Metabacillus sp. B2-18: one gene and its partner. The protein of the gene in region 1 interacts with the protein of each later gene in a pairwise test. Links are inferred from orthologs where the notes say so. Each region holds a gene or a part of one and is shown in the gene's direction. Other genes may lie near its edges.

Evidence for each region.
Region 2: the proteins of pcrA (region 1) and lpdA interact in binary tests that used the Escherichia coli proteins (3 or more experiments, as listed by UniProt). The link is inferred for Metabacillus sp. B2-18 from one-to-one orthologs.

The regions. Positions count from the first base shown.
Region 1 is NZ_CP088245.1:323,501-338,687, forward strand. What follows is about bases 477-3,485. They hold pcrA (DNA helicase PcrA), read left to right. Parts: upstream 477-871; coding sequence 872-3,100; downstream 3,101-3,485. Other genes in these bases: LPC09_RS01730 (heptaprenylglyceryl phosphate synthase), read left to right, coding at 477-790; ligA (NAD-dependent DNA ligase LigA), read left to right, coding at 3,156-3,485. In the rest of the region: more of LPC09_RS01730, read left to right, coding at 98-476; more of ligA, read left to right, coding at 3,486-5,177; LPC09_RS01745 (CamS family sex pheromone protein), read left to right, coding at 5,224-6,414; pruA (L-glutamate gamma-semialdehyde dehydrogenase), read left to right, coding at 6,604-8,151; LPC09_RS01755 (hypothetical protein), read right to left, coding at 8,205-8,624; sodium/proline symporter PutP, read left to right, coding at 9,184-10,647; LPC09_RS01765 (Hsp20/alpha crystallin family protein), read left to right, coding at 10,765-11,151; Asp-tRNA(Asn)/Glu-tRNA(Gln) amidotransferase subunit GatC, read left to right, coding at 11,454-11,744; Asp-tRNA(Asn)/Glu-tRNA(Gln) amidotransferase subunit GatA, read left to right, coding at 11,758-13,215; Asp-tRNA(Asn)/Glu-tRNA(Gln) amidotransferase subunit GatB, read left to right, coding at 13,230-14,660; LPC09_RS01785 (AAA family ATPase), read right to left, coding at 14,698-15,187. UniProt on the Escherichia coli protein: A helicase with DNA-dependent ATPase activity. Unwinds DNA duplexes with 3'-5' polarity. Translocates on single-stranded DNA with 3'-5' polarity. Initiates unwinding more efficiently from a nicked substrate than double-stranded DNA.
Region 2 is NZ_CP088245.1:1,753,056-1,768,037, forward strand. What follows is about bases 1-2,804. They hold lpdA (dihydrolipoyl dehydrogenase), read left to right. Parts: upstream 1-598; coding sequence 599-2,011; downstream 2,012-2,804. Other genes in these bases: LPC09_RS08795 (dihydrolipoamide acetyltransferase family protein), read left to right, coding at 1-595; LPC09_RS08805 (hypothetical protein), read right to left, coding at 2,061-2,435; LPC09_RS08810 (hypothetical protein), read left to right, coding at 2,695-2,804. In the rest of the region: more of LPC09_RS08810, read left to right, coding at 2,805-2,943; LPC09_RS08820 (tetratricopeptide repeat protein), read left to right, coding at 3,785-5,506; LPC09_RS08825 (hypothetical protein), read left to right, coding at 5,545-6,012; LPC09_RS08830 (GapA-binding peptide SR1P), read left to right, coding at 6,329-6,469; LPC09_RS08835 (aminotransferase class I/II-fold pyridoxal phosphate-dependent enzyme), read right to left, coding at 6,614-8,089; LPC09_RS08840 (NAD(P)H-dependent flavin oxidoreductase), read left to right, coding at 8,366-9,322; LPC09_RS08845 (UPF0223 family protein), read left to right, coding at 9,357-9,626; LPC09_RS08850 (YktB family protein), read right to left, coding at 9,693-10,313; LPC09_RS08855 (hypothetical protein), read left to right, coding at 10,661-10,849; LPC09_RS08860 (inositol monophosphatase family protein), read left to right, coding at 10,994-11,785; LPC09_RS08865 (GNAT family N-acetyltransferase), read left to right, coding at 11,782-12,246; LPC09_RS08870 (DUF5325 family protein), read right to left, coding at 12,303-12,488; translational GTPase TypA, read left to right, coding at 12,710-14,551; LPC09_RS08880 (YlaH-like family protein), read left to right, coding at 14,758-14,982. UniProt on the Escherichia coli protein: Lipoamide dehydrogenase is a component of the glycine cleavage system as well as of the alpha-ketoacid dehydrogenase complexes.

The DNA.
Region 1 (15,187 bases):
CTTATCTTCAAGTATCTTCCTCCCCTTTTAAGTTTTTTGCCATCATGTAATTTGCTATAATAGGGAAATGGATGTTTTTGAATGGAGGAGTCCAGTAATGTATGATATTACCGAGTGGAAACATGTTTTTAAACTCGATCCTGATAAAGATATAAGTGATGAAGATTTAGAAAAAATATGTGAGTCTGGAACAGATGCGATTTTAGTTGGTGGAAGTGATAATATAACAGAAGATAATGTGTTAAACCTAATGTCCCGGGTTCGCCGTTATCTTATTCCTTGTGTGTTGGAGGTTTCCACAACCGAATCTATTATTCCTGGTTTTGATCTATATTTTATTCCAACAGTCTTAAATAGTCGTAAAACGAAATGGATGATGGACCTTCATCAAGAAGCTGTGAAGGAATATGGAGATGTCATGAACTGGGATGAAATTATTGTAGAAGGATATTGCATCCTAAATCAAGACTGTAAGGCTGCAGCTTTAACAGATGCTAATACCGAGCTTTCGATTGAAGATGTAAAAGCTTATGCCCGTGTAGCGGAAAATCTGTTTCATCTTCCAATCTTTTACCTGGAATACAGTGGGATGTTAGGGGACCTTGCTGTTGTTGAAGCAACGAAAAAGGTACTTACCAATACAAAACTATTTTATGGTGGAGGAATTACCTCACCAGAAGAAGCTAAAAACTTTGCTAAATATGCTGATGTAGTAGTCGTAGGGAATGTGATCTATGATGACTTAAAGTCAGCACTAAAAACGGTTGATGCAGTGAAAGAAGCAAAATAAATTTCTCCGTCAGCATTATTGAATGATGATAGAGATGACGATAAAATAGAACATATGTTTTAGAAAAGGGTGGTGGACTGGTTGCAATTTTTATCAAATCAGTTACTTGAAGGTTTGAATGATAGGCAACAACAAGCGGTAAAAACAACAGATGGTCCTTTATTGATTATGGCTGGAGCTGGAAGTGGAAAAACAAGAGTATTAACTCATCGAATTGCTTATTTAATGACAGAAAAGCAAATAGCTCCGTGGAATATACTAGCGATTACGTTTACAAACAAAGCAGCAAGAGAGATGAGAGAGAGAATTCAAGGGATCCTCGGTTCTGGCGGAGATGAAATTTGGATTTCTACTTTTCACTCAATGTGTGTAAGAATTTTACGTCGTGATAGTGACAGAATGGGAATTAATCGTAACTTTTCTATTCTTGATACGACAGATCAATTATCAGTTATTAAAACCATTTTAAAAGAGAAAAACCTTGATCCGAAAAAACATGATCCTAGAAGCTTACTAGGGTCCATTAGTAGTGCCAAAAATGAACTGATTACACCAGAAGAATTTGAGAAACAAGCGGGTAGTCATTATGAACAAATTGTTAGCGATATTTATAAGGATTATCAAAAGAAGCTTCGTAAAAATCAGTCGCTAGATTTTGATGACCTCATTATGACAACCATTCAATTATTTCAACGTGTACCAGAAGTGCTTGAATCTTATCAACGAAAATTTCAATATATACATGTTGATGAGTATCAAGATACGAATAGAGCCCAATATATGCTTGTAAAACTATTAGCTGCTCGTTTTCAAAATTTATGTGTTGTTGGTGACTCGGATCAATCGATTTATCGCTGGCGTGGTGCTGACATTGCTAACATTCTTTCATTTGAAAAAGATTATCCTCAAGCAAATGTGATTTTACTGGAACAAAACTATCGTTCTACACAGTTAATTTTACAAGCGGCGAATGAAGTGATTAAACAAAATTCTAACCGTAAAGCTAAAAATCTATGGACAGAGAATCAGCCGGGCTCCAAAATCACCTATTATCGTGCTGACAGTGAATCAGCCGAAGGGCAGTTTGTTGCCGGAAAGATTAAGCAGTTAGTTGATTCAGGTCAAAGAAAGCTTTCTGACATTGCGATTTTATATCGTACAAATGCTCAATCTCGTATTATTGAGGAAGTTTTGCTGAAGTCGAACTTGAATTATACAATTGTTGGAGGTATTAAGTTCTACGATCGTAAAGAGATTAAAGATTTACTTGCTTACCTTCGATTAATTGCTAATCCAGATGATGATATTAGCTTAGCTCGTGTTATAAATGTGCCAAAACGTGGTGTTGGTTCAACTTCCTTTGATAAAATCGCAAATTATGCAATAGACAATGACTTATCAATCTTTCGGGCTTTAGAGGAAATTGAGCAAATTGGTGTGAGCGCAAGAGTAATCAATGCTCTTACAGATTTCCGTGAATTGATACGAAATCTAGGGAATATGCAGGATTATCTGTCGGTAACAGAGCTTGCTGAAGAAATTATTGAGAAGAGCGGATATAGAGAAATGCTTAAACAGGAAAAAACGTTAGAGGCACAAAGTCGCTTAGAAAATATCGATGAGTTCTTATCTGTTACTCAAACCTTTGAAAAACAAAATGATGATAAGAGTCTTGTTGCCTTTTTAACTGATTTAGCACTTGTTTCAGACATTGATAAACTAGATGAAGAAGAGCAGGAGCAAAGTGATGCACTTGTATTAATGACGCTTCACTCTGCAAAAGGTCTTGAATTCCCTGTTGTCTTTTTAATCGGACTTGAAGAAGGTGTCTTCCCTCATAGTCGTTCCTTAATGGAAGAAGATGAGATGGAGGAGGAGCGCCGTCTTGCCTATGTAGGAATTACGAGAGCAGAGCAGGAACTTTTCCTTTCGAATGCTCAAATGCGTACGTTATTTGGTAAGACGAATATGAATCCAGAATCTCGCTTTATTAGAGAAATTCCAAGTGAATTAATTGAAAATCTGAACGAACAAGCAAAGAAATCTGTTTCATCCTTCAACGCAGCACGTCGTCAAGAACGTCAAGAAAAGCGTCCACCTGTATCTAGACCTGTAGTCACACCTTCATCAACAGGGGGAGAAGCTTTTTCTTGGGCTGTTGGTGATAAAGCTGAACATAAAAAATGGGGAATTGGTACAGTCGTGAGTGTAAAAGGCTCCGGAGAAGGAAAGGAATTAGATATCGCTTTTCCAAGCCCAGTCGGAATAAAACGACTATTAGCTGCATTTGCACCTATTAATCGGGTTTAAAAATAGACGTAGTAATTTACAAACCAATTTTCGGTAGAAAGGATTGGATATCTTAATGGATAAACAATCAGCACAAGAGAGGGCTCATGCTCTTCATGAGTTATTAAACACGTATAATTATGAATATTATATACTTGATCAACCAAGCGTTTCGGATGCAGAATATGATCGGCTTATCCAGGAACTTTCAAAGCTTGAGGCAGATTATCCAGAACTGAAAACACCAGATTCACCTACACAAAGGGTAGGCGGTGGTGTTCTTGACTCTTTTCAAAAGGTTGTGCACAGAACACCAATGCTTAGCCTTGGAAATGCCTTCAATGACCAAGACTTACGTGATTTTGACCGACGAGTAAGACAAGCAGTTGGTGATGATGTTCAATATGTTGTTGAATTAAAAATTGATGGCTTGGCTGTTTCTCTACGCTACGAAAATGGGTTGTTCGTTCAAGGAGCAACGCGTGGAGATGGGACAACTGGTGAGGATATAACGGAAAACTTAAAAACGGTTCGTTCTATTCCACTAAAACTTAAAACAAATGTTTCTCTTGAGGCTCGAGGAGAAGTATTTATGCCTAAGTCCTCCTTTGAGAAATTAAATGAGCTCCGTTTACAGCTTGAAGAAGAGCCGTTTGCCAATCCAAGGAATGCAGCTGCTGGGTCTATAAGGCAGCTCGACCCTAAAATTGCTGCAAAAAGAAATTTGGACATTTTTGTTTACAGCATTGCGGATTTAGGTGGAACAGGTATTGATAGACATAGCGAAGCGTTAGACTTTTTAGAAAAAGAAGGTTTTAAAACAAATAAAGAGCGAAGAAAATGTGATAGCATTGACGAAGTCATCTCTCTAATTGAAAACCTTCAAGAAAAAAGAGCCTCTCTACCCTATGATATTGATGGAATCGTAATAAAGGTGGATTCTCTCGCTCAACAAGATGAATTAGGATTTACAGCAAAAAGTCCTCGGTGGGCTGTTGCCTATAAGTTTCCTGCAGAAGAAGTAACAACGAAGCTGTTAAATATTGAATTAAGTGTAGGAAGAACAGGTGTGATCACACCAACGGCTATTTTAGAGCCAGTTCGAGTAGCGGGGACAACTGTTCAACGTGCTTCTCTTCATAACGAGGATTTGATTAGGGAAAAAGATATTAAAATTGGTGATACAGTTGTTGTGAAAAAAGCTGGTGACATTATTCCTGAGGTTGTTAATGTGTTAGTAGAACAACGTACCGGAGAAGAACAGACTTTTACTATGCCGACGAATTGCCCTGCCTGTGAGAGTGAGCTTGTTCGAATCGAAGGAGAAGTTGCACTACGTTGCATAAACCCTCAATGTCCAGCTCAAATCCAAGAGGGGTTAATTCACTTTGTTTCAAGAAATGCGATGAATATTGATGGCCTTGGAGAACGTGTTGTTGCTCAATTGTTTCAAGAGGGATTAATTAAAGATGTTGCTGATTTATACCGACTAACAAGAGAACAATTGCTTCAACTTGAAAGAATGGGTGAAAAATCAACAGATAACCTATTAAATGCGATTGAACAATCAAAGGGAAATTCCCTTGAGCGACTGCTTTTTGGGTTGGGGATTCGCCATGTTGGAGCGAAAGCAGCGAAAACTTTAGCACAACAATATGAGACGATTGAAAATCTTCAACAAACAACTTTGGAAGAGCTAATTGCCATAAATGAAATTGGTGAAAAAATGGCGGATGCTATTACAACTTACTTCCAAAATCCTGATGTGGAGCATCTTATTAGTGAGCTTCAGTCACTAGGTGTTAATACAGCCTATAAAGGGACGAAGCTAGTTAAGCCTGAGGATAGTGACTCTTATTTTGCTGGAAAAACAATTGTTCTAACAGGAAAGCTAGAGCAATTATCAAGGAATGAAGCAAAAGAAAGAATTGAAGCCTTAGGTGGGAAAGTCACAGGAAGTGTTAGTAAAAGCACAGATCTTGTTATTGCAGGTGAGGCAGCAGGAAGCAAGCTTAAGAAAGCGGAAGACTTAAAGATTGAAGTATGGGATGAAAACAGACTAGTAGAAGAATTAGATAACGAGGGTCAGTCATCATAACAAACAGTCCTAGCGAAATGTATAAAATAAGAGGTGTGGACTTAAATTGAAAAAGAAACTATTCATGGTGTTAACAAGCGTGTTTCTATTAACTGCCTGTGCACCTAATTTTGGAGAGCAAGAGGAAATCGTGCAGGAAACGGAGGATGAATCAAAGGAAACAGCGATCATCCCTAAATATAATATTTCAGATAGTTACTACAGAATGATCTTACCTTTCAAACCAGGGGAAGCGAGAGGACTTGTTTCACAGCAGTTAAACACACGCCTGGATATTGATGAATTTGAAACAGGATTAATGAGAGTGGCGCAAGATACATTCCCAACTGAAAAGGAGTACTTATATCAAGAGGGACAGTACTTAAAAGGTGATGTAATTAACAGCTGGTTAAAAAGAAAGTTAACAGGAAAAAAATTAGAAGAGACCCAGGCCGAAGCCAAAGAAGATGATAAGGAATATATAGAGCTTGGCCTAAATCCAGCACTTCCTGAGGGTACTGACAACCTGGAACAAAAAAATAAAGAAAATCCAATTTACTTAGCTCACATGCTTGAGCATAACTACTTAATTCGTAAAGACGATACAGTGGAATTGGGCGGCGTTGTGATCGGGTTAGCAATGAATTCTGTTTACTATTTTAAACAAGAAGATGGATATGCTAGAGAGCATAAAATTAGTAGAGAAGAAATACTATCTAAAGGGAACGAAATAGCACAGGAAGTTATTAATCGAGTAAGAAAAACAAAAGGATTAGAAAATGTTCCAATTGTAATTGCTTTATATGAGCAAGAAGAAAAATCCTCGATTGTACCCGGTAACTTTATTGCTAAAAACGTAGTAAAACAAGGTAGCAATTCTTTAAGTAAATGGGAAGAAATTGATGAAGAATATTACTTTTTCCCATCAACAGAAGCAACAAGCGTTTATCGTGATGATGCACAAATGTTTAACCGATTTAAGCAGGATATTGAAGAGTTTTTCCCTAATTACACCGGGGTGATCGGAAAAGCATTTTATAAAAATGGTGAATTAAACTACTTGGATATTGAAATTCCAATGCAATTCTATGGAAAAGCTGAGGTTGTTGCTTTTACCCAATTTGTTACAGGAAAGGTAATGGATTACTTCCCAGATTACATTTCGCTTGAAGTGAATATCATGTCCAACTCTGATCAAGAAGCTCTTGTTCTAAAAGAACCAAATCAAGAAACTCCAACAGTTCATATATATAAATAAAAAAACAAGCTAAGATGTGCTCTTAGCTTGTTTTTTTATGCTTGAAAATAGATTTGATGTATTTATCATTTCTATATATATGGCTGCATACGAATGAAGCATGAATGGTTAAAGGCATGGAAATGTTTTTAACTATTCTTTTTTGGTCCGATAACTTTCAGGTTATTTTCTCTTAGGAGGCGAAGGAATATGGTAGTACCTTACAAGCACGAACCGTTTACTGATTTTTCTGTAGAAGAAAATAAACAGGCACTAGAGGACGGCTTTCATGTTGTTAAATCTTATTTAAATAATGATTATGATTTAGTGATTGGTGGAAAGCGCTATTCAACAAAAGATAAAATTGTTTCAGTAAATCCGGCAAATAAGCAGGAAGTGGTAGGTACCGTCTCAAAGGCAACGAAAGAACATGCGGAGCAAGCGATGCAAATTGCTGATCAAACATTTAACACATGGCGTAAAACAAAGCCTGAAATGAGAGCGGACATTTTATTCCGTGCAGCAGCTATTGTTCGCAGACGTAAGCATGAGTTTTCCGCATTATTAATAAAAGAAGTAGGGAAACCTTGGAATGAAGCTGATGCTGATACAGCGGAAGCCATTGATTTCATGGAATATTACGGACGGCAAATGCTAGATTTAAAAGATGGTATTTCTGTAGAAAGTCGCCCAATTGAATACAACCGATTTAATTACATACCACTTGGTGTTGGTATTGTGATTTCTCCATGGAATTTTGCCTTTGCTATTATGGCAGGAATGACAGCCGCAGCTCTTGTGTCTGGTAACACGGTATTGTTGAAGCCTGCAAGTGCAACTCCTGTTGTTGCGGCAAAGTTTATTGAGGTTTTAGAGGAAGCTGGCTTACCTGCTGGTGTTGTTAATTATGTACCTGGAAGTGGTTCGGAAGTTGGTGACTATTTAGTTGATCACCCTCGTACTAGATTTATTAGCTTTACAGGCTCTAGAGATGTAGGTGTGAGAATTTATGAACGAGCGGCCAAAGTACATGAAGGGCAAAAATGGCTCAAGCGTGTGATTGCAGAAATGGGTGGTAAAGATACGATCGTTGTAGACCAGTCAGCTGATTTAGAATTGGCTGCACAATCCATTGTGGCATCTGCCTTTGGCTTCTCTGGACAAAAATGTTCTGCTTGTTCTCGTGCTGTCATTCTCGAAGATGTATACCAACCCGTGTTAGACAGAGTAATTGAACTTACTAAAAATCTTTCAGTCGGAGAAACAAAAGATCGTTCTGTAAATATGGGACCTGTTATTGATCAAGCAGCCTACGATAAGATTATGAGTTATATTGAGATTGGAAAAGAAGAAGGGCGTCTAGTAGCAGGAGGAAAAGGGGATGATTCAAAAGGCTACTTCATTGAGCCGACCGTGTTTGCCGACGTAGATGAAAATGCACGCCTTATGAAGGAAGAAATCTTTGGCCCTGTTGTTGCATTCTGTAAGGCTAAGGATTTTGACCATGCTCTTGAAATTGCTAACAATACTGACTATGGTTTAACAGGTGCAGTGTTAACAAATAATCGGGAGCATATTGAAAAGGCAAGAGAAGATTTCCATGTTGGAAACCTTTATTTTAACCGTGGTTGTACAGGTGCTATTGTTGGTTATCAACCGTTTGGTGGATTTAATATGTCTGGAACAGATTCTAAAGCAGGTGGACCAGATTATTTACTTCTTCATATGCAAGCAAAAACAACATCCGAAATGCTATAAAAGACAAAGGGGCTGTCCATTTCTCTGGACGCCCCTTTTAATTGTCTATATTTTTACCCATTCCAATAAAGGCGTTCTTCACCGTTCTCCTGTTGAGTATAGGGTTCATATTCAACAGCCTCATTTATTTCCTCATTCAACTGTGGCTTTATTTGCTTGTTGTTCGATCTGGTTTCTTCAATAGGGGCTTGTCTTTGTGTTGAAAGAGCTTTAATAAGTTCGGAGGTAAGCTCACTACGCTTTTGGTACTCCATAATAAACGCAGCGAGGGCAATAATTAATCCACCGCCTACTAAACAAGTTAAATATGGTCCAAGAGATCCAATCAATTGTAACAGCATAAATTGAACAGAGCCGCCGTACATCTCTCTTTCTTCCTCTACAGCTTTAAATGCCATGGATACATGATTTATTATACCGCCTGCTCCAAGCAGGATTAATAACCCACCAAAGCCAATTAAAAATTTTTTCAACGATATCACTCCTGACGGAAATTATCCTTGTCCAATTTTATCATGAATGGAGAGTTTCCTCCAGAAATTCAAAAAAACCCCATTCAATAAAAAAGGAAAAAGTGAAAAAAATCCACCTATAAATCTAAATAAATTAGGAACGAGATAGACAATTCTCATCAAAAATCATGTGCAAAACCTCGACTTTTGCGAACTTAATTTTATAAATTTTTATGAATAGATATAATCTATAGTAGGATATTCTGCCTATTTAATGCGCTTTTATGAATATTTATTCATTTCCCATTTTTGTCCCAATCGGAAAATTTGTTCGGTTTGTCAAACTATGTTAACATATTATACGAGTTTTGCCTGTAGTTGTCCTATTAAACTCTTTTTATTCATTCATCATGAAATTGCATAAGCCTGCATAAGGATTTGGTGATAGCTCATTTAGGAGGTGAAGCATTCATGGAACATGCATTATCTGGAGCAACGTGGTTTTGGTTATTTGTCCCAATGTTAGCATTAGTGGCACTATCAATCATTACAAACTTTACAGAAAGGGAGTGAGGAATTAGTGGAAACAGGTGTTTTAGTAACATTTATCATTTATTTAGTAGGTATGTTAGGAATCGGGATCGCTGCATACAGAATGACTAGTAATCTTTCAGATTATGTTTTAGGTGGTAGACGACTTGGACCTGGTGTTGCAGCACTTAGTGCCGGTGCATCGGATATGAGTAGTTGGTTACTGTTAGGTTTACCTGGTGCGGTTTATGCATCTGGTGGTATGAATCAAATTTGGATTGCAGTAGGTTTAGCAATTGGTGCGTATTTAAACTGGCAATTCGTTGCAAAACGTCTTCGTACGTATACAGAAGTTGCTAACGACTCGATTACAATTCCAGATTTCTTTGAAAATCGTTTTAAAGATGGCTCTAAGCTATTACGTGTTATCTCGGCATTAGTTATTTTGTTATTCTTTACGTTCTATACTTCTTCAGGTATGGTTGGGGGAGCGAAGTTGTTTGAAGCTTCATTCGGCCTATCTTATACACAATCACTTTGGATTGGTGCAATTGTTATCATTTCCTACACATTCCTTGGAGGTTTCTTAGCGGTAAGTTGGACTGATTTTATTCAAGGAATTTTAATGTTCTTAGCATTAATTGTTGTACCGATTGTTGCGGTTAACAAGCTTGGTGGCTGGGGTGAAACAGTAAGCTCAGTTGGTGAAATTGATCCAATTTATCTTGATGCATTTTCGGGTATGTCAGCATTAGCGATTATTTCTTTACTTGCATGGGGATTAGGATACTTTGGTCAGCCTCATATTTTAACTCGTTTTATGGCATTACGTTCTAAAAAAGATGTACCAAAAGCACGTATGATCGGTACAATTTGGATGGTATTTGCTTTATTCGGAGCGATCTTCACAGGATTCGCTGGTATCGCTTACTTTGCGGATGCTCCAATTGCGGATGGAGAGCAAGTATTCATTATGTTCACACAAGTTCTATTTGATCCTTGGGTATCTGGTATTCTATTAGCTGCGATCTTAGCTGCTATTATGAGTACAATTGATTCACAGCTATTAGTATCATCAAGTGCTGTAGCAGAGGATTTCTATAAATCTATTTTAAGAAAAGAAGCTTCTGAAAAAGAACTAGTATGGGTTGGTCGTATCTCAGTTGCGGCTATTGCATTGATTGCTATTTTACTAGCTTCAAATCCAGACAGCTCTGTATTAGATTTAGTAAGTTATGCTTGGGCAGGATTTGGCGCTGCATTTGGTCCTGTAATCATTCTCTCCCTTTTCTGGAAACGAATGAATCGTTGGGGAGCATTGGCTGGAATGATCGTAGGAGCAGTTACAGTTGTAGTATGGAAACAATTAACGACTTCAGGGGCTATTTCATTTAGCCTTTATGAAATCGTACCAGGTTTCATCTTAGCATGGATTGCTGTCCTAGTTGTCAGCTTAGCGACAGGAGCTCCTTCTAAAGAAATTGAAGAAGAGTTCGAACAAGCAAAAGCATAAATTTCATGAAAAAGTAGGGGCCTCAGTCAGGCTCCTACTTTTTGTTATTGTTTAATAGGGGCAAATTCCTCAATGCTTCATAAGATATAGTAATGATAATTTGAGGAGGGGTGTGCCATGAGGAATAATGATCCGATGAGGATGATCAATGAGTTTTTTCAAAGTCGTCCAAAGCGTACACTTTTAGATTCCATTGATGATGCGTTTCGTAAAACAGCATCAACAGCAGGTTTTTCAGTTGATGTTAAGGAAACATCTGAACACTTCAATATTCTTGCTGAATTACCTGGTGTGCCGAAAGAAGATATTAATGTAGAAATTCGGGGTGACGATGTGGTAATTGAAGTAAAAGAACAAAGCCATCAAGACAGGAACGTCGGTGGAGTTCAAAGTGTATCATTGCCTCATTATGTATTGAGACGAAATATGAAGGCTAGTTATAAACATGGCTTGCTGAAGATTCAGCTAGATAAAAAGAAGCCGAAGAAGATTGAGATTGAATAATTGAGGAGCCGCTAGCATGGTGCTAGCGGTTTGTTTGTGACGTGGCGATTTTGTCGAAAAACTATTATATTTAGGAATTTGGCTAATAAAAGTACTAAAACAGCAAATAAACTCTTAAGAGACGTCAAATAAAACATTTAAAGAAACAGCAAATAAATCGTGAAAATTGGTAAATAAAAATACGAGGAGACAACTTTGCCCCAACTGTGGTTGCTTTTCTCTACAATTGTTGATTAAATATATGTTCATTTGGTATCATCAGAGTATTGTGATTGTACGATTTTGTGGAGGTGAGAGGAAAGATGTCTAGAATTTCGACAGATCAAGTAAAGCACGTTGCAAATTTAGCTCGTTTAGCCATTACTGAAGATGATGCAGAGCTTTTTGCCAAGCAATTAGATGCCATTATTACGTTTGCTGAGCAGTTAAACGAAGTAGATACAGAAAATGTGAAACCAACATCTCATGTGTTAGACATGAAAAATGTGATGAGAGAAGATGTTCCGAAAAAAGGTTTAGACAATGAAGAAGTTGTTAAAAATGCGCCAGATCATGAAGATGGATATATTCGTGTACCATCTATCTTAGAATAAGGGAGGGACAAGCATGGCACTTTTTGATCACAAAATATCAGAATTAAAAGAACTTTTACATAAAAAAGAAATCACTGTTTCTGATTTAGTTGACGAATCTTATAAACGAATTCAAGAAGTTGACGATAAAGTTGGTGCGTTTCTTGCGTTAAATGAAGATCAAGCACGTACATATGCGAAAGAATTAGATGAAGCATTAGATAGCCGAAATGAATTCGGGTTATTATTTGGTATGCCGATCGGTGTAAAAGATAATATCGTTACGAAAGGTCTACGCACAACATGTGCAAGTAAAATCTTAGAAAACTTTGATCCTATTTATGATGCAACAGTCGTAAAGCATCTTCAAAATGCTGAGGCTGTTACAATTGGAAAATTAAATATGGACGAGTTTGCAATGGGCTCTTCAACAGAAAACTCTAGCATAAAGCCAACACGTAATCCATGGAATCTTGAAACTGTTCCAGGGGGATCAAGTGGTGGTTCTGCGGCGGCGGTTGCAGCAGGAGAGGTTCCGTTCTCATTAGGATCTGATACAGGTGGTTCCATTCGTCAACCTGCAGCATTTTGTGGAGTTGTTGGCTTAAAACCTACATATGGACGTGTGTCTCGTTTTGGTTTGGTAGCATTTGCGTCATCACTAGATCAAATTGGACCTGTAACACGTTCTGTTGAAGACAACGCATTTCTTTTACAAGCCATTTCTGGAGTTGATGAAATGGACTCAACATCAGCAAATGTAGAAGTACCAGATTTTCTGTCTTCTCTAACAGGTGATGTAAAAGGCTTAAAAATCGCTGTGCCGAAAGAATACCTAGGCGAAGGTGTAACCGAAGAAGTAAAGCAATCTGTACTTGATGCTCTTAAAGTATTAGAAGGACTTGGTGCAACATGGGAAGAGGTATCGTTACCACATTCTAAATATGCACTGGCAACTTATTATTTATTATCTTCATCAGAAGCATCTGCCAACTTAGCTCGTTTTGATGGTGTTCGTTATGGCCATCGTTCAGATAACGCAGAGAACTTAATTGAATTATACAAGCAAAGCCGTGCAGAAGGCTTCGGTAATGAAGTAAAACGTCGTATTATGCTTGGAACATATGCATTAAGCTCTGGATACTATGATGCTTATTATAAAAAGGCACAAAAAGTTCGTACATTAATTAAAAAAGACTTTGAAGATGTGTTTGAAAAATATGATGTAATTATTGGACCTACTACTCCAACACCTGCGTTTAAAATTGGTGAAAACGTTAAAGAACCGATGACAATGTATGCAAACGATATTTTAACTATTCCTGTTAACTTAGCAGGTGTGCCAGGAATCTCTGTTCCATGTGGCTTATCAAATGGATTACCACTAGGATTACAAATTATCGGAAAGCATTTTGATGAAAGCACAGTTTACCGCGTTGCACATGCGTTCGAGCAAGCAACAGATCATCATAAAGCAAAACCTGAATTGTAAGGGGTGAGAAAATAATGGAATATGAAACGGTCATAGGACTTGAAGTTCACGTTGAGTTAAAAACAGATTCAAAAATCTTTTCAAGTGCGCCTAACCACTTTGGTGCAGAACCAAATACAAATACAACAGTTGTCGAGCTAGGGTATCCTGGTGTTTTACCTGTTTTAAATAAAAAAGTAGTTGATTTCGCAATGAAGGCTTGTATGGCATTAAACTGTGAGGTTGCGACTGAAACAAAATTTGATCGTAAAAATTACTTTTATCCAGATAACCCAAAAGCTTATCAAATCTCTCAATTTGATAAACCGATCGGTGAAAACGGCTGGATTGATATTGAAGTAAATGGTGAAACGAAACGTATCGGGATTACTCGTATTCATATGGAAGAAGATGCTGGTAAATTGATTCACTCAAATGATGGCTATTCTTTAGTTGACTTAAACCGTCAAGGAACACCACTTATTGAGATCGTATCTGAGCCAGATATCCGTACACCAGAGGAAGCATATGCTTATTTAGAAAAGCTAAAAGCAATCATCCAGTATACGGAGGTTTCTGATTGTAAAATGGAGGAAGGCTCACTTCGTTGTGATGCAAACATTTCTCTTCGTCCTGTTGGTCAGGAAGAATTCGGAACAAAAACGGAGCTTAAAAACCTAAACTCCTTTGCGTTTGTTCAAAAAGGATTAGAATATGAAGAAAAGCGTCAAGAAAAGGTTCTTCGTTCAGGTGGTGTGATTGAACAGGAAACACGCCGTTATGATGAAGCAACAAAGAAAACAATCTTAATGCGTGTAAAAGAAGGTTCTGATGATTACCGTTACTTCCCAGAACCAGATCTTGTTGAGCTTTACATCGATGATGAGTGGAAGGAAAGAATTCGTGTTTCCATTCCTGAGCTTCCAGACGCACGTCGTAAACGTTATATCGATGAGCTGGGGTTACCTGAATATGATGCGCAAGTATTAACGATGACAAAAGAAATGTCCGATTTCTTTGAAGCAACATTGGCCGTTGGTGCTGAAGCAAAACAAGCTTCAAACTGGGTTATGGGTGAAGTTTCTGCCTATCTGAACGCTGAAGGAAAAGAACTAAACGATGTAGCTCTTACACCAGAAGGTTTAGCTGGTATGATTAAACTCATTGAAAATGGGACAATTTCTTCAAAAATTGCGAAGCAGGTTTTCAAGGAGCTAATTGAAAACGGTGGAGATCCGGAACAGATTGTAAAAGATAAAGGCTTAGTACAAATTTCTGATGATGAAACTCTACGTAAATTTGTAAACGAAGCAATCGATGCAAATCCACAATCTGTTGATGACTTCAAAAACGGTAAACAAAAAGCGATTGGTTTCTTAGTTGGTCAAATTATGAAAGCAACTAAAGGTCAAGCTAACCCACCAATGGTAAACAAGCTGTTGATGGAAGAAATTCAAAAAAGATAAGAAAAAAGAGAGATCTGCAACAAAGTAGATCTCTCTTTTAATGGGGATCATCATGAAATAAGTGGTGAAGAAGTCTTTCTTTATTTGTAAAAAATTGCTTCATTATTGAATAATGATTTGTGTTTTCAAGTGTGGTCTCATGGATTCCATCTTCGGTTAATTCAAGAATCTTTGCTGAAGGGTAGGCCATAATCAACGGTGAATGGGTAGCAATAATAAATTGAGATTGATCTTTGACGAGCTCATCAATTCTTGTGATCATTGATAGCTGACGCAATGGGGAAAGGGCCGCTTCTGGTTCATCTAATAAATAAATGCCTTGTCCGCGAAATCGATTCATAAAGGTAGCAAAAAAAGATTCGCCATGTGATTGCTCGTGAAGCGAAACACCACCAAAAGAATCAATAACATGAGGAGCATCACCTTCTCTATCCATTTCTTCTATACTTGAAGCCACGTTATAAAAACTTTCAGCACGAAGGAAGAAGCTATCTTTAGGTTTGACAGTCCCTTTAATTAGTTTAAGG
Region 2 (14,982 bases), 1.4 Mb from region 1 along the record:
TGTAACAAATTTAGTTTCTCATAGAAAACAATTTAAAAATGTTGCAGCAGAGCAGGGTATTAAGTTAACATATTTACCGTACGTAGTGAAAGCTCTTACTTCAGCACTTAAAAAGTATCCTGTACTTAATACTTCACTTGATGACAAAACAGAAGAAGTTGTTCAGAAGCATTATTACAACATTGGTATTGCTGCTGACACTGAAAAAGGTCTTCTAGTACCAGTTGTGAAAAATGCAGAGCGCAAATCTGTGTTTGAAATTTCTGATGAAATTAACGGACTTGCTACAAAAGCGCGTGAAGGTAAGCTTGCACCAAATGAAATGAAAGGTGCTTCTTGCACAATCACTAACATTGGTTCTGCAGGTGGTCAATGGTTCACTCCAGTAATTAACCACCCAGAGGTTGCTATTTTAGGTATTGGACGAATTGCAGAAAAACCTGTTGTTCGTGATGGAGAGATTGTTGTAGCTCCGGTTCTTGCTTTATCATTAAGCTTTGACCACAGAATGATCGATGGTGCTACAGCTCAAAATGCTCTTAACCACATCAAGCGTTTACTTAACGATCCACAATTAATTTTAATGGAGGCGTAATCGATGGTAGTAGGAGATTTCCCAATTGAAACAGATACTCTTGTCATAGGAGCAGGTCCAGGCGGATACGTTGCAGCAATCCGCGCTGCACAACTAGGACAAAAAGTAACAGTAGTTGAAAAAGCAACACTTGGAGGGGTTTGTTTAAACGTTGGTTGTATTCCTTCAAAAGCGCTAATCGCTGCTGGACACCGTTATGAAGAAGCTAGACACTCTGAAGATATGGGTATCAAAGCTGAAAACGTAACTGTTGACTTTTCAAAAGTCCAAGAATTTAAACAAGGTGTTGTGAAAAAACTAACTGGCGGTGTAGCTGGATTACTTAAGGGTAATAAAGTTGACGTAGTTAGTGGTGAAGCATACTTTGTTGATAACGAAACTGTAAAAGTTATGGACGAAACGTCTTCACAAACTTACAAATTTAAAAATGTAATTATCGCAACTGGTTCACGTCCAATTGAAATCCCTGCTTTCAAATACTCTAAGCGTGTATTAGATTCTACAGGTGCATTAAACCTTCAGGAAATTCCTAATAAGCTTGTTGTAATCGGTGGCGGATATATCGGAACTGAGCTTGGTACAGCGTATGCTAATTTTGGTACTGAAGTAACGTTTATCGAAGCTGCTGACGAAATTCTTGCTGGTTTTGAAAAACAAATGAGTGCGATTGTTAAACGTAACCTAAAGAAAAAAGGAAATGTTGAAATTCACACAAAAGCAATGGCAAAAGGTGTGGAAGAAACAGACAACGGTGTTAAAGTAACATTTGAAGTAAACGGTGAAGAAAAAACTGTTGAAGCTGATTACTTATTAGTTACGGTAGGACGCCGTCCAAACACTGATGAACTTGGTTTAGAGCAAGTTGGTGTTGAAATGACGGATAGAGGTGTTATCAAAATTGATAAACAATGCCGTACAAACATTCCAAACATCTATGCAATCGGTGATATTGTTGAGGGGCCACCTTTAGCTCATAAAGCTTCTTATGAAGGTAAAATTGCTGCAGAAGCAATTGCTGGAGAAAAAGCAGAGATTGATTACTTAGCTATTCCTGCTGTTGTATTCTCTGAGCCAGAATTAGCTTCTGTAGGTTACACAGAAGCTCAAGCAAAAGAAGAAGGCATTGAAGTGAATGCTTCTAAATTCCCATTTGCTGCAAATGGTCGTGCGTTATCACTTAACAATACTGATGGTTTCTTAAAACTTGTAACTCGTAAGGAAGATGGATTAGTAATTGGTGCACAAATCGCTGGACCAAGTGCTTCAGACATGATTTCAGAGTTAGGATTAGCAATTGAAGCTGGTATGACAGCAGAAGATATTGCAATGACAATTCATGCTCACCCAACATTAGGTGAGATCACAATGGAAGCTGCTGAAGTTGCAATTGGTAGTCCAATCCATATCGTAAAATAATAAAGAAAAGGCTGACTATTAAAGTCAGCCTTTTTGCATGTATTTTTTTCTATTTCGATAGAGCGCTTGAAACAGGCTCTAATATATCTTCTTTTGATACGACGGTTCCTTCGATTTGTACTAAAACTTGTTTCTTATCAATAACAAGAAGCGAAGGAAAAGTTTCAATTTCGAATTGATTATGATCTGTTTTCTCTGAGATTATTTTCATATTCTCAAATTCCTCTGGGAAATTCTTTTTAATGTCCAATAAGGCATCATAATAGACTGCTTCACGCTGAATATTTTCATCATCGGAAAAAAACACTAGTTGTTTGTCTTGTGGAATATCTTCATTTAAGGGACCTTCTGAAAACAGCAAATTTTCACATGAAGAAAGAACAATGACTGGTATGATGAAGGCAATAAGTATTGATCTTTTCATCCATGTCCACCTCTTTTTAATAGAATAAAATAGAACAAAATAATTATTTATGTCAGAATTTCATTTATAAAATTCAAAAATATGTATCTAAATTAAACACATTTTATCATAATAATTCAATTTTCTTCCTATTGTCATCTATTTGTTACATAAATGAAAAATATAATGAAGTTTCTATACAAATAATTAAGATTAAGTTTCAAAATCCCTGAAAGAATCTTATATTTTTGCATAAGAATTGATAAAGGGGGAGGATGAAATGAAAAAAACATGGAGCTTGCTTTCTGTTACTCATCTCCTTTTGTGGAGTAGCTATAGCGTGATAGAATGGCTTTCAAAAAAAGATAGCTTATTAGCAAAAATTATCTTATTGGTCATGTTTTTCTATCTTTCATATTTAATTGCCTATACTTTAATAAAGGCGAGGAAAAATGCGATATACTTTTCTCTTTTTTCTCTCCTGCTATTTGCTATTGCAAATCAAATTATTTTGTTTATTTCGGATTGAAAAAATGAGTACCATATTGGTACCCATTTTACTTTTTAACAATATTTTCTTGTTGCAATGATTTTAATAATGAGAAAACAATTAGGATTATATTCACTGCAAAAGAAAGTGATCTAATACTGCAAACAGAGCGCCGATACTACGTTTAAGTTACTTAAATATTTAATTCCTTTATTAAGAACAGTTTGTACTGATAACATAAATAAGACAGTTACAATTAATATAATGGTAATTTGAGTTGTAAAGTTATTTCTCAATTCCTTTAAATAAATAAGAAATACCTCCGCTTATTTGAGCAGCCCCAAAAGCCTAAAGAAGTGGCTACTCCAAAAACAGTCGCCAAATACAGAAATAAAATTAATTAGAATCCCAATTTTTCATCAACTTTATCATAGCTGAATAAATAGCCCAGGGATGTAAACCTTAATGAAAAAAAGAGTAGCGCAATGCATCCCTTCCTGATTGATCTGTAAAGCCTTCACCAGTTGGTAGACCACTATAATGATGAGTGGGTTCAGAAACACCTCAGAACACTAAACCAATACCCATCCCTGCACTAAACTAAAATGCATCGCAAACCAGGATAAATGGTTATATTCTGGTTCATCAGTATCTTTACCCAACCTAAGGTAAATCTATACGACAATCCATGATGCATAAAGGAAATTTCAATAATATCCAATAACGTCTAGTAAGCCTTGAATATCTCTACATTTACTTTGTTAAAAATATAGACTATTTTATAGTTTTTCTATATTTCTGACACTTGTTTCTGTTTTAAATCATAGATTATCACTGTATTTTTAAAATACGAATGTTGATTGGAGGTTTGATATGTTCCATGAATTCTTATGAAAATTTAGAGGAATATTGGGAGGAACAGTTTGATAAAGGTGTAGAGTGTTATTACAAGGCAATTAAGGGAGATAAAAAAGCAGGTATTGAAGCACATCGTCTTTTTGAGGAACTTTTAAGAGATGATCCCAATAATACGGAATTAATGGCTTATCTTGGATCAGTAAAGGCTTTGCTAGCAAGAGATACATTTGATCTGAGAGAGAAAGGGAAATATGCAAATGAAGGTCTAAAGTTGCTTGATGTAGCGGTATTAAAAGATCCTTCTAATGCATTAATTCGAACATTACGAGGGAATGTTGCCAATAACTTGCCTGAAAGTCGATTTCATAGAACGGAAACAGCAATTGAGGATTTTGAATGTATTATAAACATGTATGAACGCAATTCTTATGGAATTCCACAAACACTATGTATTGAAACAATGAAGAGTTTAATTACTGCGTATGAACGTTTAGGTAAGATAGAAGAAGCCACGGAGGTAGCAAATAAATTATTAGATATAGATTCTTCATATCAAATACCTAAGTTTAATAGCAAATTAAAATCTTTACCAGTAGCTAATATAAATGACCCTATTAATGATGAAATTCATTCTTTATATACTATGGCAATTTGTAGTGATGAGGTCTCTTTACTTAAGGTGATGAAAAAAGTCTCACGATTAATGGATAAAGATTCTAATAATCCAATTTTACAAGCTTACAATGTTCATTTGAACTCAATTAAAAATAGTCATAGTTTTGCCGGTATGGTTGAATTATTCACAAATGCTTATAAGACTGCAAATCTATTAGATAAGCTTGTAAGTGAATATCCTACAACTTATAAAATACGATATGGGAGGGCGATGCAAAGTTATCGATTGCCAGAGTTTTTCTTTTTTCGATCTTCAACTGCAGCACGTGATTTTCAATATTTATCAGCTCAGTATGAAAAAGATCCTACTATTTTTTCTTTGGCTATCTATGAAGATATCCTACTTAGGCTTGGAGAATGCTTTGTTCGATTAGATATGGTAGAGGAAGCAGTAAAACAATGGCATAAACTTGTTGAATTTTCATCAAATAAAGAGATTGTTACCAAAGCCAACGAATTAATTAACGTCTTTTCATTTGAAGAGCTAATACTTGATGAAATAATGGAAAAACCAAAGGAACAATTATATGAAACTGCATTAAAACTTCATGATATTGGTGTGAACGGTAATGAAAAGGCAGCAAAACAATCACTGGCTTTATGGGAATTCATTCAAAAAGAATATAGCAGCTGCCCGGTAGCAAAGTTTTATTATTCCGCGTCGTTAACCTTACTGGGTCGATTCTTCTCGGATCCTTATGAGGTCTTTAGTAAATCTATAAAAGGGCTAAAGAAACTAAATACATCAATTCCGATCAATGATCCAAGGTATATTCAACTTCTTCTACATCGAGCCTATATACAATTTAGCCTTCCGGATACTTTCTTTCGTTGTAGTGATCAGATAATTAAGGATTTTGAAGCAGTTATTAAAATGTATCAAAGTAACACAGATATTGATATAACCAAAAGTCAATATTTAATGGTATTAGCTGATCTTGGAACTGTTTATGAGAAAAAATATTTTGTTCATAAAGCCAAAGAAATTTGGTCTGAACTTGCTAAGGAAGATGAAAGTTTATTTTATTCGGAGTTTTTGACTGAAAAAGGAATACGTATTGAGGATTAATTCTTTGTTCGTATAACTTAAAAAATAGGAGGCTATTTATGGCTAATAATACAGAATGGAATCTTCGTTTTAATGAGGCTGTTGATCTTTATCATAAAGGTGTAAAAGGAAATAAAAAAGCTGCACAGCAGGCATATCATTTATTTGAAACGTTAGCAAGTGAAAAACCAAATCACATAGAATCATTAGGATATTACGGAAGTGCTACAGCACTTTTAGCGAGAGATACCCCAATCCCTAAAGATAAGAAAAAATATGCATTAGATGGTTTGAAAATGCTGGATCAAGCTGTTTCAAAAGAACCAAAAAATTATACAATACGTATCCTGCGAGGTAATGTATGTGTAAGAATGCCTGAATCAGTTTTTCATCGCACTTCAACTGCGATTGAAGACTTTGAGCTGTTAGTGGAGGCTTATAAAAATGACTCAACAGTACTATCGGAAAACACTTATCAATCTATATTAAATGAATTGGAAAAGGCAAAAAAGAGAATAAAATATTAGGTAATAATCGTTAGAATGTGTCACTCTATTCCTTGAAAAAGAGTGACCTTTTTTTATCTAAACATTAGTGAATAAAAATTGTTACTTAAGAATGTAATAATCACTTTATCTAGATTATACGTATTCTTCTCTAACTAAAAATATACTTCCCTATTAACAAATACTTTAAATAATTCACATATGAATGTGTTATACAATTAACTATTGACTATTTAAATGTGACATATTATTATGGGTATAACGAGTTAATTAAACGCTTTCAGAGATTAGGAGAATTAAAGAGTTTTAATTATCTAGAGTGAAAAGGGGTATGGAGATGGGAACAATCGTATGTCAGCACTGCAGCTCTACAATCGGTCATGTAGAAGGAGAAAAAGTGACAACTTTATATGGTAAATGTAGTCATAATGATTGTTGTAGCCAAAACCAGCAACGAAGCTCAGTAAAGGTCAAATAAAAGGGGTTATATATAAAAGGGAAGATTGACTATTAAATTCAGTACTGGAAAATTGTACTGAAAAAATTAGCTCAAGTACTTGTATAGGTACTTGAGCTTTGTTTTGTACTTAAAATACGTTTTAGAATTCCCAAAAAGGGGGGGTTATCTAATTGCTCTATGTTCTTTAATCACTCGTATTTTGTTAAGTGTAGGATCCTCTGGACCTTGAACTGGTAAACCTACTTCTAAGTTTTTCTTAATATATGTTAAATTTTCTTCAGTAATGATTTCCCCTGGAATGAAAATTGGTATACCTGGAGGGTAAACCATGATAAACTCTGCAATAATTCTACCTGCGGATTCTTCAAAGGACACAATTTCAGTTTCCGAATAAAATGCATCTCTCGGTGTAAGCGCAAGTACTGGGATATCAGGTAATAAAATGCGTTCTTTTACATCACCTTGCTCTTTCATTGCCTTAAATTCTGAAGATAGCTCATTTAATGCTTTAATTAATGTATCAACATCATTTTTCGTATCCCCAGGTGTAATAATACAAAGGATATTGTACAAATCAGATAATTCTACCTCAATTAGGTATTTTTCTCGAAGCCATTTTTCAACATCATAGCCAGTAATACCAAGTTCATAAACTGGAATAATCAATTTTGTTGGGTCATAATCAAATGTTGCTTTAGTACCTAATATTTCTTTACCTATACAAGATATGTTAGGAATTTCGTTTATTTTATCTCTCGTATAATTAGCCAACTCAATCGTTTTCTGAATAAGTTCATGCCCTTCGGTTGCCAATCGTTTTCTTGCAACATCAAGTGAAGCAAGAAGCAAGTACGAAGTTGAGGTGGTTGTCATCATACTTAAAATGGATTGAACACGTTGTGGTGATACAAGTCCTTCTCTTACATTTAATACAGAGCTTTGGGTCATTGAACCCCCTAGTTTATGAACGCTAGTTGCGGCCATATCGGCACCTGCTTGCATTGCACTTAAAGGTAAATCTTCATGAAAATGTATATGCACACCATGTGCCTCATCGACTAAAACTGGAACTGAGTATGAATGAGCAATTTCAACGATTTTCTTTAAATCAGCAGAAATCCCAAAATAGGTAGGATTTATTACAAGTACACCTTTTGCGTCAGGGTGTTGTTCAAGTGCTTTTTCAACAGCATCCGTTGTTATACCGTGAGAAATACCGAGGTTTTTATCAATTTCAGGGTGAATGAAAATAGGTGTTGCGCCTGAAAAGACAATGGCAGACATAACGGATTTATGAACATTCCTAGGAACGATAATCTTATCTCCAGGCCCACAAACAGTCATAACCATCGTCATAATGGCACCACTCGTTCCTTGAACGGAGAAAAATGTATGATCTGCACCAAATGCTTCCGCTGCTAAGTCTTGAGCTCTTTTTATCATTCCTTTAGGGGCATGGAGGTCATCTAAAGGTCCGATATTAATTAGATCGATTGATAAGGCGTTATCACCAATAAATTGTCTAAATTCAGGATCAATCCCTGCTCCTTTTTTATGTCCTGGAATATGAAACTGAATAGGGTCTTTTTTTGCATGTTCAATTAAACCAGTGAACAATGGTGTTTCTTTTTGTGACAAAGTTGTTCCCACCTTCTTTTTTGAAAGATATTATTGTGTTTTTTAAGACATCAAAAGCAACGGATGATGTTTAGCGTCTATTATGTATGAGATCCGATACTTTTAAGTTTTACTTGTATTACATAAGTTTATGTCGAAATCTGCGTTATTATTAGACATAAAACAAATGAATTATATCGCTATCAATAAAGTCAGTCAACAGAAAAGATTAAATAAAAAGATAGAAGGGAGAAATTAGCAAGTCTAGAATAGTTATTTAATAAAGGAGGGGAAGAAATGAATTGGAGAACAAGAGTAACTGATGTTTTGGGGATTCAATATCCAATTATACAGGGGGGGTTAGCGTATTTAGCCTATTCAGATTTAGCTGCAGCTGTTTCAAATGCTGGTGGGTTAGGGCAAATTACAGCTATGTCACTTGGAACAACTGATGCACTTCGTGATGAAATTAAAAAGATACGTGATAAAACATCAAAACCGTTTGGCGTGAATTTTGCAATCGGCCAACATGGAAAAGGATATGAAGAGCTAGTACAAGTAGCGATAGAGGAAGATGTTCCAGTGATCTCTATGACAGGTGGAAATCCCAGTCCTATTTTTGATTTACTTAAAGGCACGGAAATAAAAAAACTGGTCTTAGTAGCAGCAAAACGGCAGGCAATCAAAGCAGAAGAGTTGGGTGCAGATGCTGTAATGGTAGTAGGACAAGAAGGCGGGGGACATCTTGGAAGAACAGATGTAGGTACTATGGTGTTTGTTCCTCAAGTAGTCGACGCTGTCAAAATACCTGTTATTGCTTCAGGTGGGATTGCTGATGGTAGAGGGCTAATGGCTGCTTTAAGCTTAGGAGCTGAAGGAATTGAAATGGGCACTAGATTTATTGCTACGAAAGAATGCATTCATGCACACCCTGTTTATAAGAAAGCATTAATTAATGGAGATGAAAACAGCACAGTTGTTATTAAAAAGTCACTTGGAGCACCTGCTCGGGCAATTGCTAATGAATGGACAGACAGAATCTTAGAAATTGAAAAGAATTCTGGTGGGTATGAAGAATTAAAAACTTATATTAGTGGAGGAGCTAACAAAAGATACATATATGATGGTAAGATTAATGATGGGTTTGCATGGGCAGGGCAAGTAATGGGGTTAATATCAGACATACCTTCTGTACAAGAGCTAGTTAGTCGAATTACTAAAGAGGCAGAAACAATCCGTAAAGAATGGACATAATGTTCATAGACACAGTGGAAGTGAGGCATTATACATGGAATATCAATATCCTATTTCTCTAGACTGGAACACAGAAGAAACAGTTGATGTGATTCATTTTTTTGAATGTATTGAGAAAGCATATGAAAATGGAATCGATCGGACAGTACTAATGACAGCATATCGAAGATTTAAAGAGATTGTGCCAAGCAAGGCGGAAGAAAAGACAATATGCAATGAGTTTGAAGAAGTGAGCGGTTATTCATCCTATCGCGTGATCAAAAAAGCAAAAGATGCTGAAGAAGTTCATTTATTGAAAATGTAAGAAACAAAACGTCCAAAGTAGTAAAAGTACTTTGGACGTTTTGTTATCACAAACGATTTGTTTTTTTTATTTATCGAACGACAGCTTATAAAGAGGAAGTAATGTCTCATATGTTTCACGAATGACTTTATATAACTTATCTCCGTCTCGTACAATTGGGTCTTCCGCTCGGAAATGACGACCAATAAGAAATTCCGCTTTTTTTACATCTCTAAATCTTTCTAAAGCTTTTTTTAAATCAGTTTCCTGAAGTGGCTTAGCATCTTTCTTTGTATGATCTAAAGAAACATAGTATTCTTCTGGTGTAATATCTACAACTTTATCAAGATGTTCTAAGAATTTTTTTGCAATATTTTCCTTGTTTGGTAATTCATAAATAAATGCCAGCCAAATAAAAAGATGGTCATCAAATAATCCAACCTGAAAGTGAGGATGCTGTTTATATCCACGTTTATTATCCGCAATAGCCAACCATGTATCTTTAGGTGGATTTACCGTTCTTCTTGCATGCTTTGCTATATGTAAAAACATTTCTTTTTGCAGCAAAGAAGCAAGATCATCTGTTAAAGCTTGTCCTAACTCATGGAATTTTGGTTGAATACGTCCTCGAATTGCTTCCATCCGTTCATCCAGACCATCTATTGTAAATGTTTCAAAATCTTCATTTGTGAACCCATTAAACTTCATCGATCAAAGTTCCTCCTAGTTTATATCTAATTTTAATTTATAATTATTATAAACAATTTCCGTCCTCTTTCCCAGTTATATGTCTTCCTTAAGTTTACCTTAAAAACGATTGATTATTTACTAGTTAAAACTACCCGAACATACATTCTTGATACTCTCTTTTTAAAGTTTTAAAAAATAATTTGGTGGTATAGATTAGGTAAATACACAATTTTGTCTAATTGGTTCCAACTTTTTTTACGATCACATATTATATAAAAAAACTATTAAAACATTAAATGATTCTTTGAAATCGCTTTGTTGGTTACCTTGTTATAAAAAAGATGAAATGAAAGGGGCGGTAAAAAATGAAACAAATAGTTAAAACGAGTGGTCAGAAAATGATTAACAATCGTATTGGGGTGTTAAGACTCGAACTCGATTACGAATTAGCCTCCCTTTACGAAGCTATGCAGAATAAAGATCAAAAGAAAAAAATAGAGTGTAAGCAAAAACTAGAAAAGTTAAGAAAAGAGTGGATGAAACTTCAAGCTTAGTAGAGAAGAATATCTACAAACGAACCTTAGGTTAGGTTCGTTTTTATCTGCGCGACAAAGTGTCAGATACTTGATTTCCGTTAATTCCATACAGTATGCTTAATATAGAAATGGTGATTTATTACATAGAAATGAGGTTGCTTAATGACGAACTGGAAGGAATTAGATCAAAGGGCAAAACAGTGGGTGGAAGAAGCCGGTGAATTAATAAGAAACTCTTTTGATTCTGCCCTTTCTATACAGTACAAGTCAAACCCAAATGATTTGGTTACAAATATGGATAAAGAAGTAGAACAATATTTAATAAGTAAAATTCAAGAAACCTACCCTGATCACAAAATCCTTGGTGAAGAGGGATATGGTGATAAGGTGGAAAGTTTAGACGGAGTCGTGTGGATTATTGATCCAATTGATGGCACGATGAATTTTGTCCATCAGCAAAGAAACTTCGCTATATCTGTAGGAGTATATGGAGATGGTGTTGGTTACATAGGGTTAATCTATGATGTTGTACATAAAGAGCTTTATCATGCTTTTAGAGGAGAGGGTGCTTATATGAATGAGTTACCTTTGCCTAAACGTGATGAAGTGAAAATCGAGCAAGCTATATTAAGTGTAAGTCCGATGTGGGTAACAGAGAATAAACGGTTCGATCACCAATTAATTACCCCTATTGTTAAAAGGGTACGTGGTACAAGGTCTTATGGATCAGCAGCGCTTGAATGTGCATATGTTGCAGCGGGACGTTTAGATGCTTATATGACGATGAGATTGGCACCTTGGGACTTTGCGGCGGGTTTGGTTCTGCTAGAGGAAGTTGGTGCAAACGCATCAACATTATCAGGAGAAAAACTTGATCTATTAAATAAGAATAGCTTTTTTATTGGTGAACAATCATTACATCAATATATCCTTAAAGAATTTTTGGTAAAATGACAAAATTAACATCTCGTATACTTGAAACTAGTGATTATCCATTTTTCATGGATTTAGTTAGGACAAGTCTAGAATGGCAAGAGGAAGAATGTAAAGTCGAAGACATTACTGAATACCTATCATCATACAAAATGTACAACGGTGATTGGAGGGTATGGTTGGATGAAAATCACCTTATAGGTATATCATATGTTTTGGAATGGTCTCCAGCTAACGAGAAGCCTTGGATTGGTACGATTATTGTTCATGAAAACTTTAGAGGAAAAGGATATGGAAAAGCCATACTGAATGAAATCGGAATGGTTTTAAGTGATAATGGCCATAAAGCAATATTTGCGGGGTGTCCTATTCAGAGAGATTCCTGGCTTCTATTTCTTGGGAAATGTGGATTTGAGCAATTTAAGGTTGAAGAGGATGATACAACTCATAAAAAATTTATGATCTCTGTTAAGCCATTATAAAGAAAACTCGCCGAAGGTGGCGAGTTTCTTTAATTTCTAGAGAAAAGGAGAGGATCTTATATTAAGCCTTTTTCTCTCATTCTTTTTTTCATAATAAAACCAGTAGCCATTACAGCATTTAGACCAATGATGGCTAAAATAATTCCCAGGATGCTTCGTTCACCAACGGCCACTCCAATTCCAATCATAAAAAGGGCTGCTAATACAGCTAATACAAGAAAAATCCATTTACCTTGTTTCATTAAAAATGACAGCTCCCAACCATGGCTTTGCCTAATTTTTGATTACTTCTTATAGTTTACTTAAAATCATTCGGCTTTTCTAGATTGTTTATGGTATAATATCGAAGGTGATTTTGAAATAATGAAAGTATTAACTCAGAATACTACAGGAATGAGCATTTTAAAACCATTTAGATAGCCTCTCATTCTTTGGTTATTATATATTTTTAGGAGATGAAATTGTGAAACTTCGAAATGATATTCGCAACATTGCTATTATTGCCCACGTTGACCACGGTAAAACAACTTTGGTTGACCAACTTTTACATCAGTCTGGAACATTCCGTACGAACGAGCAAGTTGCTGAACGTGCAATGGATTCAAACGACCTTGAGCGTGAGCGTGGAATTACAATCCTTGCAAAAAACACAGCAATAAACTATAAAGACAAACGTATTAACATTATGGATACGCCAGGACATGCTGACTTCGGTGGAGAAGTTGAACGTATTATGAAAATGGTTGACGGTGTATTACTTGTTGTTGATGCTTATGAAGGGTGTATGCCACAAACACGCTTCGTATTAAAGAAAGCATTAGAGCAAAACTTAACACCGATTGTTGTCGTAAACAAGATTGACCGTGATTTTGCACGTCCATCAGAAGTAGTCGATGAAGTGTTAGATTTATTCATCGAGCTTGATGCAAATGAAGATCAATTAGAATTCCCGGTAGTGTTTGCTTCAGCTATTAATGGTACAGCAAGTACAAGTCCTGACCCAGCTGAACAAGAAGAAAACATGGCTTCATTATTTGATGCTATTGTAGATCATATTCCTGCACCAGTTGATAACAAAGAAGAGCCTCTTCAATTCCAAGTAGCTTTGTTAGATTACAATGACTACGTAGGTCGTATCGGGATTGGACGCGTATTCCGTGGAACAATGAAGGTTGGACAACAAGTTTCATTAATGAAAGTTGATGGTTCAATTAAAAACTTCCGTGTATCAAAGATTTTTGGTTTCCAAGGATTAAAACGTGTTGAAGTAGAACAAGCTGTCGCAGGGGACCTTGTTGCAGTATCAGGTATGGAAGATATCAATGTTGGTGAGACAGTATGTCCAGCTGAACATCAGGAAGCTCTTCCTATTCTACGTATAGATGAGCCTACATTACAAATGACTTTTGCTGTAAATAACAGTCCGTTTGCTGGTCGTGAAGGTAAATTTGTTACAGCACGTAAAATTGAAGAGCGTTTATTAGCTCAATTACAAACAGATGTAAGTTTACGTGTTGATCCAACAGATTCACCAGATGCATGGGTTGTTTCTGGTCGTGGAGAGCTTCATTTATCAATCTTAATTGAAAACATGCGTCGTGAAGGATATGAATTACAAGTATCCAAACCAGAGGTTATTGTTAAGGAAATTGATGGAGTAAGATGTGAACCAGTAGAACGTGTACAAATTGATGTTCCTGAAGAGCACACTGGTTCTGTTATGGAATCTATCGGAGCTCGTAAAGGTGAAATGCTTGATATGATAAATAACGGTAATGGTCAAGTACGTTTAATATTTAATGTACCTGCTCGAGGATTAATTGGATATTCAACTGAGTTCATGTCTTTAACTCGTGGATTTGGTATCATTAACCACACATTCGACAGCTACCAGCCAATGCAACCTGGTAAAGTAGGAGGACGTCGCCAAGGTGTTCTTGTTTCAATGGAGAATGGCAAGTCTACAACTTACGGTATTCAAGGTGTTGAGGACCGTGGAGTGATCTTCGTTGAAGCTGGTGTTGATGTATATGAAGGTATGATTGTTGGAGAACACACTCGTGAAAATGACCTTGTTGTTAATATTTGTAAGATGAAACAACAAACAAATATTCGTTCTGCTACTAAAGATCAAACGAGTACAATGAAAAAACCTCGTATTATGTCATTAGAAGAAGCCCTTGAGTATTTAAATGATGATGAATATTGTGAGTTAACTCCTGAATCGATTCGATTGAGAAAGAAAATTCTTGATAAAAATGAACGTGAAAAAGCAGCTAAAAAGAAAAAACTAGCTGGCATGTAATTTGAAAGCTAATTTGAAAGGCTGATTCTATTGTGTAGAATCAGCCTTTCACTTAAAGTAATGTTCATAGTTCAATTTGTGGATGGATGGTAACCTAACATAACTAGACTCCAATTTACTAAAATGATGTAACAATTTATGTGTTAGTATATAATTAGAGTTTTTATACAGTTAGTAACTAGCAAGTAAACTTGTGAGGAGGGGACATGATGGATGTTTCAGAAAGACTTTCGTTTTTTCCTAGCCTGTACCAAGTTGTCGATAACCCGAAGCTTGGGATGTGGATGTTATATTTAACAATCTTATTTTTATCGATTCTTGTTTACAAACTTGGGTTTGCTAAAAAACTTCCAATTTTAAAATCGGCTGTTATTTATACCTTTTTAGCCTTTGGTAGTACGGTATTAACATTTTTAGGAATATTTTTACCA